2 linked regions of the Niabella beijingensis genome follow. The protein of the gene in region 2 interacts with the protein of the main gene of each other region in a pairwise test. Links are inferred from orthologs where the notes say so. Each region holds a gene or a part of one and is shown on either strand. Other genes may lie near its edges.

The links. Proteins that work in one complex are often made in the same cells at the same time.
Region 1: the proteins of rho (region 2) and nusG interact in binary tests that used the Escherichia coli proteins (3 or more experiments, as listed by UniProt). The link is inferred for Niabella beijingensis from one-to-one orthologs.

The regions. Positions count from the first base shown.
Region 1 is NZ_JAIQDI010000001.1:1,173,318-1,179,788, reverse strand. What follows is about bases 1,061-3,874. They hold nusG (transcription termination/antitermination protein NusG), read left to right. Parts: upstream 1,061-2,077; coding sequence 2,078-2,671; downstream 2,672-3,874. Other genes in these bases: K7B07_RS04940 (APC family permease), read left to right, coding at 3,536-3,874; K7B07_RS04945 (OmpH/Skp family outer membrane protein), read left to right, coding at 2,826-3,431; secE (preprotein translocase subunit SecE), read left to right, coding at 1,877-2,074; tuf (elongation factor Tu), read left to right, coding at 1,061-1,360. Outside these bases: more of tuf, read left to right, coding at 173-1,060; more of K7B07_RS04940, read left to right, coding at 3,875-5,050; K7B07_RS04935 (hypothetical protein), read left to right, coding at 5,161-5,712; K7B07_RS04930 (M14 family zinc carboxypeptidase), read right to left, coding at 5,678-6,471. UniProt on the Escherichia coli protein: Part of the processive rRNA transcription and antitermination complex (rrnTAC). The complex forms an RNA-chaperone ring around the RNA exit tunnel of RNA polymerase (RNAP).
Region 2 is NZ_JAIQDI010000001.1:2,503,386-2,511,119, forward strand. The notes cover bases 4,516-7,463. They hold rho (transcription termination factor Rho), read right to left. Parts: upstream 6,869-7,463; coding sequence 5,162-6,868; downstream 4,516-5,161. Other genes in these bases: K7B07_RS10430 (NUDIX hydrolase), read right to left, coding at 4,516-5,026; K7B07_RS10440 (CapA family protein), read right to left, coding at 7,035-7,463. Outside these bases: K7B07_RS10415 (S46 family peptidase), read left to right, coding at 323-2,476; K7B07_RS10420 (hypothetical protein), read left to right, coding at 2,536-2,871; K7B07_RS10425 (sensor histidine kinase), read left to right, coding at 3,004-4,308; more of K7B07_RS10430, read right to left, coding at 4,319-4,515; more of K7B07_RS10440, read right to left, coding at 7,464-7,734. UniProt on the Escherichia coli protein: Facilitates transcription termination by a mechanism that involves Rho binding to the nascent RNA, activation of Rho's RNA-dependent ATPase activity, and release of the mRNA from the DNA template.

The DNA.
Region 1 (6,471 bases), 1.3 Mb from region 2 along the record:
ACGGCTCTTCTGGAAGCAGTCATTCCGATTGAAAATCGGGGTTTATGACTCTTCTTTTATATTTTAGATGAGTTGCACTCAATACAGCGATTCAGCTAAAGCATTGCAATCCAGCCCTGGCTGGATTTGTGTATAAACAAAAATTTAGTAAAAACAATTAAAAAAGATAACAATGTCAAAAGAGACCTTTAAGAGGGAGAAACCCCACGTAAACATTGGTACCATTGGCCACGTTGACCATGGTAAGACCACTTTGACTGCCGCTATTACCGATATTCTTTCTAAAAAAGGTTTAGCACAGGCAAAAAAATATGACGAAATTGATGGTGCACCTGAAGAAAAAGAGAGAGGTATTACAATCAATACAGCTCACGTAGAATATGAAACTGCAACTCGTCACTACGCACACGTTGATTGCCCCGGTCACGCTGACTACGTTAAAAATATGATCACTGGTGCTGCACAGATGGATGGAGCCATCCTGGTGGTAGCCGCAACTGATGGTCCGATGCCTCAAACAAAAGAGCACATCCTTTTGGCTGCACAGGTAGGTGTACCTAAAATGGTTGTTTTCTTAAATAAAGTAGACCTGGTTGATGACCCCGAACTGCTGGATCTGGTTGAAATGGAAGTTCGTGATGAACTGACAAAACGTGGTTTCGACGGTGACAACACTCCGATCATCAAAGGTTCTGCTACCGGCGCTCTGGCTGGTGACGAAAAATGGGTGAACGCAGTAGTTGAACTGATGGATGCTGTTGACAGCTACATTCCCCTGCCTCCCCGTCCGATTGATCTGCCGTTCCTGATGAGTGTTGAGGACGTATTCTCTATCACTGGTCGTGGTACAGTAGCTACAGGTCGTATCGAAAGAGGTAAAGTTAAAACCGGTGAGGCTGTAGAAATCGTAGGCCTGATGGAAAAACCCCTGACTTCTACTGTAACAGGTGTGGAAATGTTCCGCAAGATCCTGGACGAAGGTGAAGCTGGTGATAATGCAGGTCTGTTGCTGCGTGGTATTGAGAAAACCCAGATCCGTCGTGGTATGGTAATCTGCAAACCCGGATCAATCACTCCGCATACTGAATTCAAAGCTGAAGTTTACGTACTGAGCAAAGACGAAGGTGGACGTCACACTCCGTTCTTCAACAAGTATCGTCCTCAGTTCTACTTCCGTACAACAGACGTAACTGGTGAAGTTACCCTGAACGAAGGTACTGAAATGATCATGCCTGGTGATAACACTTCACTGACTGTAAAACTGATCACTCCGATCGCGATGGAAAAAGGTCTTAAATTCGCGATCCGTGAAGGTGGACGTACAGTAGGTGCAGGTCAGGTTACTGAAATCATCAAATAAGCCCTCCAGTCCCCGGATGGGGAGTATGGAAGCAGTCTATATTTGCAAAAGTACTTGGGCTGAAAAGTTCAGGTACTTTGCTTTTAAAGTTCTTTATTTTATTGCTCCTTTTACTTTTCATTCAGAAAAGCTGAGGAGCTTTTTGCGGGCATAGTTCTTCCGATAACTATCGGGAGGCAGAATAGAAAAGGCGTAAGTTTATTCTGTTCGGTGTTCGGAAAGTAGTTCTTAAGCCGGGTATATCCCGGCTGTATACGGGCATAGTTCTCCCGATAACTATCGGGAGGTAGAATAGAAAAGGCGTAAGTTTATTCTGTTCGGTGTTCGGAAAGTAGTTCTTAAGCCGGGTATATCCCGGCTGTATACGGGCATAGTTCAATGGTAGAATAGAGGTCTCCAAAACCTTTGATCAGGGTTCGAATCCTTGTGCCCGTGCAAATTTTTGTTCAATGTTCATGTGTTTGACGTTTAATGTGGCTACATTAAACCTTGAACCTTGAACTTTAAACCTGGAAAATGAGCAAGTTCGGAGATTATGTAAAAAACAGCTATAAGGAGCTGGCAGAAAAAGTGACCTGGCCCACATGGAGCGAACTGCAACAGTCTACAATGATTGTGCTGGGTGCTACCGTCCTGATCACGGTGATGATCTGGCTGATGGATTTTATTGCCGGCGGCGGGCTGAATTTTTTATACAAAATCCTTTATAGTTAAATAATGGAAGAAGTAAACACAACAGATAACACAACTCCGGAAGCACCCCAGCAGGATACCAAATGGTATGTGTTGCGGGTGGTTAGTGGTAAAGAGCGGAAGGTAAAGGAGTATCTGGATAAAGAAATTTCGAGAAGCGAATTTGAGAAGGTGGTAAAGCAGGTGTTCCTTCCGGTGGAGAAAGTATATAAAGTACAGAACGGGAAAAAGGTAATGCGGGAACGCAACTATTATCCCGGCTATGTAATGATCGAAGTGCTGGATGGCAAGATGAGTGATGATCTGAGGGATATGGTGGTAAATACGAACAGTGTGATCCATTTTCTTGGAAAAGACAACCCGATCGCACTCCGTAAGGCTGAGGTGAACAAAATGCTGGGCAGGATGGATGAAATGGCTGAAGCCGGCGGTGTAAGCATGGTAGAGCCATTCATAGTTGGCGAAACCATCAAGATCGTTGAAGGACCTTTCAACGATTTTAATGGTGTTATTGAAGAAGTGAACGATGAAAAGAAAAAGCTGAAGGTTACTGTGAAGATTTTCGGAAGGTCTACACCGGTGGAACTGAACTATATGCAGGTAGAGAAGATCGTTTAATGGGAACCGAAAGATAGTCGAAAGCCGCTCTGATGCAGTCAGAGCGGCTTTTTTAGGCTGTTAAGGGTTTCATAAGATAGCTTTTTCAGATTTTTTTTGTTTAATTCATTGGTATATTGCAAGTTGTTTTATATTTATTGTAAAAAATTGAGAAATGAAGAATGCACTTCTTGTTGTTAATGCATTGCTGGTAATAGCTGTGGGTTTTTTGTTGTTTAAGCAGTTTGGCGGAACAACAGAAAGGGCGCCTCATGCCGACGATGTTATTTCAAAAGGCAAGGACTCCCTGATGAGCCGGAAAGCAGTGTTTGCCTATATCGATATGGATTCGATACAGGAGCACTATGACCTTGCAAAAAGCGTTCAGGGGGAAGTTGAGAAAAAGAAAAGTGCCATTACAGTAGAACTGGATAAGATGGAGAAATCGTTTAAGGCAAAAGTAGGCGGCTACCAGCAGCAGAGCAATACGATGACCGACGAACAGGCAATGGCCGCCCGGCAGGATGTAGAAACGACCCAGGCGCAGATGATGGATAAACGGCAAAGTCTGATGGACGACTTTAATAACTTTGTCAGCAGCAAGAACCTCAGCGTTAAAAAGAAGATCGAAGATTTTCTAAAGGTCTTTAATGCCGACAGAACTTTCTCTTTCATTTTTGCCTACGAACCGGGGTTGTTTTACTACAAAGACACGGTTTATGATATTACAAAAGAGGTGGTGAAAGGGCTTAACGAGCAATACGCCAAAGAAAAGAAATAGCACGGGGATCCCCCGTTTTTTCAATATTCCTTGCGAACTTCCGCAAGGTTTTTTTTGCCGTTTATTTCCAATAAAATCTTATTTTGAGCTAATAAATTTAAACGATGGCTGAAAAAGTTACATTTAAACAATCGCTCAACCTGTTTGACGGAACCATGATCGTGGCCGGATCCATGATTGGTTCCGGTATTTTTATTGTAACATCAGACATGACCCGTCAGGTGGGATCGGCCGGCTGGCTGGTAGCACTTTGGGTGATTACCGGGCTGATGACGGTTTTTGCTGCGGTCACCTATGGCGAACTGTCGTCCATGTTTCCAAAGGCCGGCGGGCAATATGTTTATCTGAAAGAAGCCTACAATCCCATGTTGGGATTTTTATACGGATGGAGCTTTTTTTCTGTTATACAAACGGGCACCATTGCAGCGGTAGGAGTAGCCTTCAGCAAATTTGCCGGCTATTTTATCCCGGCATTGACCATGGATGAAAAGAACCTTCTTTTTGAGCTGGGCTGGATACGCATTTTCCCGGCACAGCTGGTGTCCATCGCATTGATCATTTTTCTCACCTACATCAATACCCGGGGGGTAAAAGATGGAAAAACGATCCAGACGATCTTCACCATTGTAAAATTATTCTCGCTTTTCGGACTGATCATCTTCGGATTATTGATAGCTGCCAAAGCAGACATCTGGAATGCAAACTGGGCCACCGGATTTGATATGAAATTTACAGCACCGGTTACCGATGCGGCGGGTGTAAAACAGGGTTGGTCCGTGTTCCAGTCGCCCGGCAGCATGATGATCGCGCTGGGGCTGATCAGCGGGGCCATGGTAGGTTCGGTTTTCAGCAGCGTGGCCTGGGAAAACGTAACCTTTATCGCCGGAGAAATAAAGAACCCCAAAAAGAATGTCGGCTTAAGCCTTTTCCTGGGTACCCTGGTAGTAACGGTGGTTTACCTGTTGGCCAACCTGATGTACCTGGCGGTGTTACCCATGTTCCCTCCTGCTTCGGGTGCGGAAGTGGCTTATGCTTCTGAAGTGGCTGCGCCCAATATCGCTTTTGCGGTTCAGGACCGTGTAGCCACTGCTGCTGCATCCTCTATATTTGGCAATTATGGTGCTGCGGTCATCGCAATAATGATCATGATCTCCACTTTCGGATGTAATAACGGGCTCATATTGTCGGGGGCACGTGTGTATTATACCATGGCAAAGGACAATCTCTTTCTTCTCCAGGCCGGAACACTCAATAAAAATGCGGTCCCCCAATGGGCACTGTGGGCGCAATGTGTATGGGCCAGCGCGCTTTGCCTGAGCGGACAGTATGGTGTATTGCTTGATTACGTGGTATTCATAACCGTAGTGTTTTATATACTGACCATTGTAGGGGTATTCCGGCTGCGGCGGAGCAGGCCCGAAGCCGAAAGGCCATATAAAGCTTTTGGCTATCCGGTCATCCCCGTGATCTATCTGCTGATGGCGGGTACTTTAGGAATCGGTTTGTTGTATGCAAAGACCTCTACTTCATTATTAGGCCTGGTTATTGTTATAATAGGAGTGCCCATTTATTACTATTATGCGCGTAAAACGAAACGGGCTTCCGGTCCGGCTGTTTAGCGCACAGCTATGGGTGATTAACAATATTTAGAGCAATTCCGGTGCCGGGAACAGCCATGCCCGCTGATCCTGTGGGAGTTGGATCTGATCACAAAAACTTAAAGGTTCGAATGAAATTGAATCCGTTCTTATTCGTATTTGTATTGCTTGTTATGGCAGGTTGCAAAAGTAAGATCACTATGACGGCCAAGCAGTTCAGTGATGAAATCGCAAAGGAGGAACAAAGCCTGGCTGAGCCGATCCGTGCGGCTGAAAATGCCATTAAAGTCCATGCAGACAGCGCCGACTATAAAAGCGTGGCCGAGGAAGCCAAGAAAATGGAAGTCCTGATACAGGAAAAAATTGACCGCATTGAAAAAGTGGATGTCTCTTCATTGACAGGGGGAGAGGACTTTAAAACGGTCGCCATACGGTATTTCGAGTATTTCAAAAGTCTGTATACCGCCTACCGGGAAATCGGCGATGCACCCGATGAGGCCGCCCGGATTACGGCGAGCGATCGGATGAACCAGATCCTGGTGGCCCAGGAGGAAGTGATCCTTCGTTTACAGGACACCCAGGCACGCTTTGCTGCTGAAAATGGCTTTATACTAGAGAAAGCACCCGCAGAACCGGCTGCCCCGGCCACTAATCCACAATCCGGTAAACGGGATAGCGCATAAAATCAGGGTCCTTATAAGGCGATTGATCGAAGATAAATGTCAGCTGCGCAGCGGCATTGCCGGCAAACGCCGGGTCGGCGGTGCGTTTCGCTTCAAGCGCTTTCCGGAGGGTGGTATCCTTCTTCAGCTGTTCTGCCGCAATGTCTTCATAATTATAGGCGGAATACCATTCCTTGTTATTCAGTATCCCGTCAAAAAAATTCCAGGCAAAATAGCTGTCTTCACAATATGGTTCCAGCGTTTCAAACAGGAAGCGGTTGGCGGTCTGGTTCATAGGGATCAGCCAATCGCCTTTCCAGAAATGCAGGGATTGTTTTTTTGTTTCCACTTCCACATCAGTATTAGCGTGATGCATCTGGTAAGGCGCGGGGGAAGAACGGTATTTCGTTATGTAGTAGGTCTCCACACCGATCGTGGTATCCCTGGTAAGCGGCTCCAGGATCACCTTATTGGCCTTCAAACGGTCAATGACCTTCCACCAGCCCTGGGGGATCACATATGCCTTGGGTTTCCGGACCAGCCGCTCCGGAATGTATTGATTGTGGAAAGGGATCTGCCGTGTAAATGGCCTGGACCGGTCATAGTAAAGCCGCGGCAATCCCGAAACCGCACTTTTTTTACGGATGGCCTCATAGCCTTTAAAAGTGATGGTGCCGGCAGCTGAGGAGTCAAGCCTGAAAGATACCGGAAATGCCTCCGTATGCAGTAATGCAGCGCGCGCTTCCTTCCGCAGTTGCCGGATCGTTATGCCGTTTTCCT
Region 2 (7,734 bases):
AAATTGTGAATTACACAATGTTTAAAAAAAACTAAAGACATATTAAATTTACACTATGTTAATATTAGCGGTATAAAATCGCTGCTGTGCACCTGATTTAGAAAAACCGGGTGCAATGTCAAAACTTTCAGCCAGTAATACATTTCACATACACGTTCCACGGCCGGTTATTCACATTGTTTAGCCGTAATTCACAGGGTATTGGGGACAAATAATGGTATCCGTGCGACTTATTTTGTATCTAATATTTAAAAACGAATGTATGTAAGCAGTGAAAATTGAACTATCTTTCGCGCCTTAACAGGTGTAAATAATGATTTGTATGAAAAAATGGATGGTTCTGCTTATCGGGATCTTAACAATCGGATTTGCAAAGGCTGATGAGGGTATGTGGTTACCACAATTCCTTGAAAATCTCAATGAAAAACGCATGCAGCAGCTGGGGATGAAGCTGACTGCAAAAGATATCTATTCCATAAATAAAGGCAGCCTGAAAGATGCGATCGTAAGTTTCGGGGGGTTCTGTACCGGCGAGGTGGTTTCGGAAAAGGGACTGGTACTTACCAATCATCACTGTGGATTTGAATCCATACAGAAACATTCCACGCTTGACAAAAATTATATAAGAGATGGATTCTGGGCGCGTAACCAGACGGAGGAACTGCCCAATGCGGGTTTGTATGTAACCTTTATAGTAAGGATCGATGATGTATCCGCGCAGGTATTAAAAGGTGTAGAGCCCGGTATGATGGAAAATGAGCGGCAGAGCAGGATCGACCGGAATATTAATGAATTAAAGAAAACCACAGTGTTGGGCGATTTTGAAAACGGGTTTGTAAGTCCGTTTTTTGACGGCAATAAATATTACCTGTTTATAACAGAAACTTTTAATGATGTACGCCTGGTGGGCGCACCACCTTCCAGTATCGGCAATTTCGGGCAGGACTCGGATAACTGGATGTGGCCCCGGCATACAGGCGATTTCAGCGTGTTCCGGATCTATGCCGGAAGAAATAATAAACCCGCCGCCTATTCACCGGATAATGTACCCTATATTCCCAAAAAAGCGCTTACCATTTCACTCAAGGGAATGAAACAGGATGATTTTACCATGATCTTCGGTTTTCCGGGACGTACTACTGAATATCTTCCCAGCGAGGCCGTGCAGCAGATCGTATCCGTAAATGATCCGGCAAAGATAATGGTACGGGACCAGGCACTGGCTGTTATGAAGCGCTATATGCGTGCTGATGAAGGATTGAAAATAAAATACGCTTCAAAATATGCTGGTATTGCCAATGCATGGAAGAAATGGCAGGGTGAGGTACTGGGCCTTACCCGGACCGGAGGCGTACAAAAAAAGCTGGATTATGAAGCGGCCTTTACCCAACGGCTGAATGCAGATAATAATTTAAAAAACCGGTACGGAACTGTTCTTCAGGATCTGAACAGTGCTTATAAGGACATAAAGCCTTTCGGACTTACAAGAGATTATTATCTTGAAACGATCAGTAAGATCGAATTATTTGTTATCATAAACCGGTTGCGTACGCTGAAAGCTGCCACGGGTAAACCTAATTACGAAAAAGAATATGCTGCAGCCCGGGATAAGCTCACTGAACTGTATAAAAATCTCAGCCCCACAGTGGACCGGGATATTTTTGCCGCGTTATTGCCCGTTTACATAGAAAAACAGGATCCGGCCTTTATTGCACCTGTGGCAAAACAGCAGTTTGAACAATATGGAAAAAATTACCAGCAATGGGCCGCTGCCCTGTATGGTAATAGTGTTTTTCTGGATTCAGCAAAAGTAATGGAAGCGATAAAAACGGACCCATCCGCTCTTTACGCTCTTTTTGATACCGACCCGGCAGCACAGCTGGTTTCCGGTATGGCAGCATTGTATGACACCGGGATCACACCAAAGCTCAATGAACTGCAGGCACGTATCAACGGGCTGCAGCGCAGCTATATGCAGGCTCAGATGGAAGTACTGACCGATAAAAAATTTTACCCGGATGCCAACAGCACCCTGCGGGTGGGTTTTGGAAAAGTTGACGGGTATTATCCCGCAGATGGTATAAAATATGATTATTATACGTATCTGTATGGCGTTATGGAAAAATATGTACCGGGGGATTATGAATTTGATGTGCCGGAAAAACTGCGGCAATTGTACCGCAAAAAGGATTATGGCCGTTATGGCACAAATGGAAAAATGCCGGTATGCTTTATTGCATCCAATCATACCACAGGAGGAAACAGCGGCAGTCCTGCGCTGGATGCCCATGGCAACCTGGTAGGGATCAATTTCGACCGGGTATGGGAAGGCACCATGAGTGATGTGAATTATGATGCATCCATCTGCCGCAACATCATGGTAGACATCCGTTATGTGTTATTTATTATTGATAAATATGCCGGAGCCGGTCATCTGATCAGCGAAATGAAATTAACCGGCGGTTCCGGAAGATAATCCAACGTAAAAATTTGTATATTTAAGTATTCTATTGATCCACCTTAAAACTTTTTTTCATGGTAAACAACAAACACATCGCCACTTTTATATTGGGAGCCCTGGCCGGGCTGGCTGCAGGAAAATATACCAGTATGAGCGAGGAAGAGAAGGAAAAGATGATGAATAACCTGAAGGAAAAAGCAAACAAACTGAAAGACGATGCTTCAAAGTCTGCAGAGCAGGCCAAGGATTATTTTTCAGAGCTTGCCACAAAGGGAATGGATACACTGAAGGAGCATTTTCCCGGCGCAGAAAAATGGATGAATGACCTTTTTGGAAATAAAGGTGACGAAAATAAAACGGCAGATACGGGCACAGCAGATACTGCAGAAGGCACAAAACCCGGTGTGTAATATTGTAACAGACATTGCTGCCAACGAAATTGAATGTACAGAAGGATGCATCCTTCTGTACATTTTTATTATAAGTATATTTGAAGGATTTTTGTAATGAACCTTTAATATAATTCATATCGTCTTACCGGTATGCAAAACAACCTGTTTAAAAAACTTGGGCAACATTTGTCGGGTCTTTATGGTTTTCTGGCGGGAGATGCCGGCGGCACTACACTTGAGGTCCGTATATTTAATACCATCTGCCTCCTTGGAATTATCATCTGTGCCTACAATATTCCGTTCAATTTTTATGTAGGACTGGATTTTACCGCCTGGGTTTTTTCAGGGTTAACCCTATTGCTGTTCCTGCTGTACTATCTTTCCCGGTTCCGGCAACAATACCGCTACAGCATCACCCTTATCTCGGTTCTTTTCATCGGGTTGTTTGTATGGAATTATTTTTACAGTGATGGGATCAGAGGCGCCAGCCTGCTTTCCTATACCTTGTTATTTTTCCTGCTGATGATTATTGCTCCAAAAAAACAGTATCTTCTCTGGTTCCTGCTGGTAACTGGTGCCACCTGGGGAAATATGCTGTATGAACTGTATCATCCTGCTTCGGTAAAACAGACCTATACAGATCTTAAGGCCATCATTATCGATCATGGATCAACGGTGACCATCAACCTGGTGGTGCTGTTTGCGGGATTGTATTATCTGAAAGAAGCGTACTACCGGGAGCGGAGAAAAACCGCCGCCAGCACGAAGGTGCTGAAGGAAATGGACCAGCAAAAAACCAAGCTCTTTTCTGTTTTATCACATGATCTCCGTTCGCCGCTGCATTCGATTTCGGCTTACCTGGAAATGGTTCAATCAGACACACTTTCGAAAGAAGAGCGCCTGGAAACAGAACGGCTGCTTTCCACCGCGGTGCATCATACACAGGAACTGCTTAATAATATGCTTTCCTGGTCGAAGGATCAACTGCGTAAAACGGCGCCGGAACTGCACCGTCAGACTATTGCTTCGGTCATTCAGCCCACATTGGTTTTATTTGAGCCCGAAGCGCAACGAAAAAAAATAAGATTTACCAGGAACATTGATCCCTCGGTTACCGCACTGATCAACGCGTCTATGCTGCAGATCATTGTTCGTAATCTTATGGGCAATGCCATAAAGTTTACCCATCCCGGTGGTCATATCATTATTACCATAACAGGCGATGAAGCGCACGCACTGATTATGATAAAAGATACCGGGCGGGGAATAAAAAAGGAACTGCGACAACAGCTCTTTTCGCTGAATACCGGTTCTACTTATGGCACGCTTAATGAAAAGGGTGTTGGATTGGGCTTATATCTTTGTAAAGAATATACCCTGGCTCAGAACGGAAGGATCTGGTTTGAGACCGAAGAAGAAAAGGGAACTACATTTTTTGTACAACTGCCGGTATAGCGGCTGAAAACTATAATACATTATTGGGATTCGGAACCAGCTTCAGGATCTTATGCAAATGTTGCTGATAGTTCTTACGGTCCAGCTTGTAAAAATAAGCGCCTTTTTTAGACCCGGTTTTATCCTTGTCGCGCTGTTTCAGAAGCAGTCCAGTGGAGAGCATTTTACGGCTGAAGTTTCCTTTATCAAAGCTGGTCTCATACACATCTTCAAAAAGGCTTTGTAAAAGCGGCAGGGTAAATTTGTCGGGCAGCAGCTCAAACAGGATGGCATGGGAAGTCGCTTTATATTGCAATCTTTTTTTTGCCATCTTCACCATCTCCTTATGGTCAAAAATAAGATCCGGGAAATCCTTTATCGAAAACCATTCAGCCTGGTAGGCATCGCTCAGCGATTCCCTGTATTTTTTTATATCGATCAGTGAAAAATAAGCAATCGAAACGGTACGCTCCTGTGTATCCCTGTCCGGGTCGGTAAACGTATAGAACTGCTCCTGGTAAACATCTGTAAGACCGGTCAATGACACGAGGATACGGCTTGCAGCCTCATCGGCACTTTCATTTTTTGAAATAAAGCCTCCCATCAGACTCCACTTTCCCTTTAGCGGGGCAAAGGCACGTTTCACCAGCAATATCTTCAGATGGTTTCCATCGTATCCAAACACGATGCAATCCACGGCTACGGTATAACGCGACTGATTACTGTATTTTGCTGCCATAAAAAAAGTGTGTTTTTTCGGTGGTATAATTTTCAAAATGACAATTAATAATGTTCCGGAGCAAATGTATGGTTTGTTACAGGAATAAAAAAAACCCGTTTCAAACGGGTTTTTTTTATTTGGGGGGTATGTATTTTATGAATTCATGCTTGCGAGGAATTCTTCATTGCTTTTTGTACCCTTCATGCGGCGGAGTAATTCCGTCATTGCTTCTTCTGTTTTCATATCTGCCAGGTATACGCGCAGCAGGTTCATGCGTTGCAGTACGTCCCGGTCCAGCAGCAGGTCATCCCTTCTGGTAGAAGATGCAGTAAGATCAATAGCCGGATAAACCCGCTTATTGGAGAGTCTTCTGTCCAGCTGCAGTTCCATGTTACCGGTTCCTTTAAATTCTTCAAAAATCACTTCGTCCATTTTGCTTCCGGTATCGATCAGCGCTGTTGCCAGGATGGTTAAAGAACCGCCGTTCTCGATCTTACGTGCAGCACCAAAGAATTGTTTGGGTTTTTGCATGGCATTGGCTTCCACACCACCACTCAATACCTTACCGGACGCCGGTGATACGGTATTGTGTGCACGTGCCAGACGTGTGATGGAATCCAGCAGGATCACTACGTCATGACCGCATTCTACCAGCCGTTTTGCCTTTTGCAATGCAACGGTAGAAACCTTAACGTGTTTCTCCGCAGGCTCATCAAAAGTAGAAGCGATTACTTCTGCCTTTACGCTGCGCTCCATATCAGTAACCTCTTCCGGGCGTTCATCCACCAGTACTACCATCAGGTAACATTCCGGATGGTTTTCGGCAATGGCATTGGCCACTGCCTTTAACAACATGGTCTTACCCGTTTTGGGCTGTGCCACGATCAGTCCGCGCTGTCCTTTACCAATGGGAGTAAACAGGTCGATGATCCTTGTAGACAGATCAGAAGGGCGGGTGAACAGGTTTAGTTTTTCGTAGGGGAATAAGGGGGTGAGGTAATCGAACGGAACACGGTCTCTTACCTCATCCGGTTTTTTACCATTGATGGTATCCACTTTCAGGAGGGCAAAATATTTTTCTCCTTCCTTTGGAGGACGTACGGCACCATGAATGGTATCCCCTGTTTTTAAGCCAAATAATTTTATCTGTGACGGAGATACATAAACATCGTCCGGGCTTGAAAGGTAGTTGTAATCTGAAGAGCGAAGGAATCCATAGCCGTCCGGCATCATTTCCAGCACCCCTTCACTCAGGATAACACCGTCGAACTCCACGTTAAAGGAGGGACTGTTAAAGGAAGTGCTCTGATCTTTTTTTGATGCGTATACTTTGTTTTCTACAGGGAACTCTGTTTCTTCTGCTACAGGAACTACCGGATTGTCGTACTTTTCGGTAGCCTTCAATGCCTGCAGAATAAAGGCTTCCGTGGCGGCATCTGTTTTGAAGACGGTTCCGGCACCATCTGTCGGAGCTTCAGTTTCCTCAGCAGCCGGTGCTTCTTTCACAACCGGTTCTTCCTGTTCTTTCTTTGCCGGTGCTTTTTTCTTTTTAGGAGCTGCTTTTTTTGCTGCGGCTTTCTTTGCCGGTGCTTTGGTGGCTTTTTCAGCAGGTTCTTCATCTTTTCCTTCTTCTTCCACAAAAGCCTCTTCTGTTCCGATGGACGTAGTGGCTTTTACAATACGTTTTCTTTTGGGGCGTTCTCCGGAGGAAGCTTTTGATCCTGTTACAGCCTGACTGTCCAGGATTTTGTAGATCAGATCCTGTTTGTTTAATTTTTTGGCATTAGGGATCTTTAACTGTTCGGCAATGTCTAACAGTTCAGGAACGAGCATATCGTTCAATTGTAAAATGTCATACATAAATGTGCGGGATTAATCAAAAGATTAAATCTTAATGAGATAATTAATTTGGTAAAGATTTTAAGTTTTTTGGATTGACAAATGATAATTGATATTATCATTCAGCAGAGATGATCATATGTTATAGGGTCATTTCCGTGACAAAATTAGCACCTTTTAACTAAAATCAAAAATTTTTAATAATTATCTCTCCGTTTTGGGTAATTCTTAACGGACTTTCGGGGAAGTCGCTGCTGCTCAAGTACTTTATGCGATGGCGGGCGGTTGCCGCGGTATCCAGGCGGGGTGTACGGTCGTTTCCGGGTAGCTGGATCGTGGAAATGATCCTCCCCCCGGTGAAGTCCCCGTTCTTATCCACTGTTATTTTCAGGATGGGCGCCCGGCCCAGCGGTCCGTTAAGACTAATGGAGCCGTAAGTGGCATAATTACCCAGACTATAAGCGATCAGCTTTTTTTTGTAGAGTTCAATCCCCCGGGTAACGTGGGGGCCGCTGCCCAGTACCAGGTCGGCGCCGGCATCGATACAGGCGCGGGCAAATGCATATACATTGCCCCTGTCCTCACCGTGGTAAAGCTCTTTTTGTTTCTGCACGTGCTCCATCGTTCCCCCCTCTGCACCGCCGTGAAAATAAACGATCACCAGGTCCGCACTGTCCTTTATGCGTTCGATCAGCCGGGCAACCGGCAAAGGGTGGCTGATGTGGAGGTGCCGCCAGCCAAATCCGGCGGTAACGATACCGTAACGGATGCCGTTTTTGGTGATGATCCGGTGGGCCTGGTGGTGTTTGACCCCGGCAAAGCCGATACCGCTTTTTTTCAGCAGCGCCATGGTTTCGTCCAGCCCTTTGGCACCAAAGTCTCCGGAG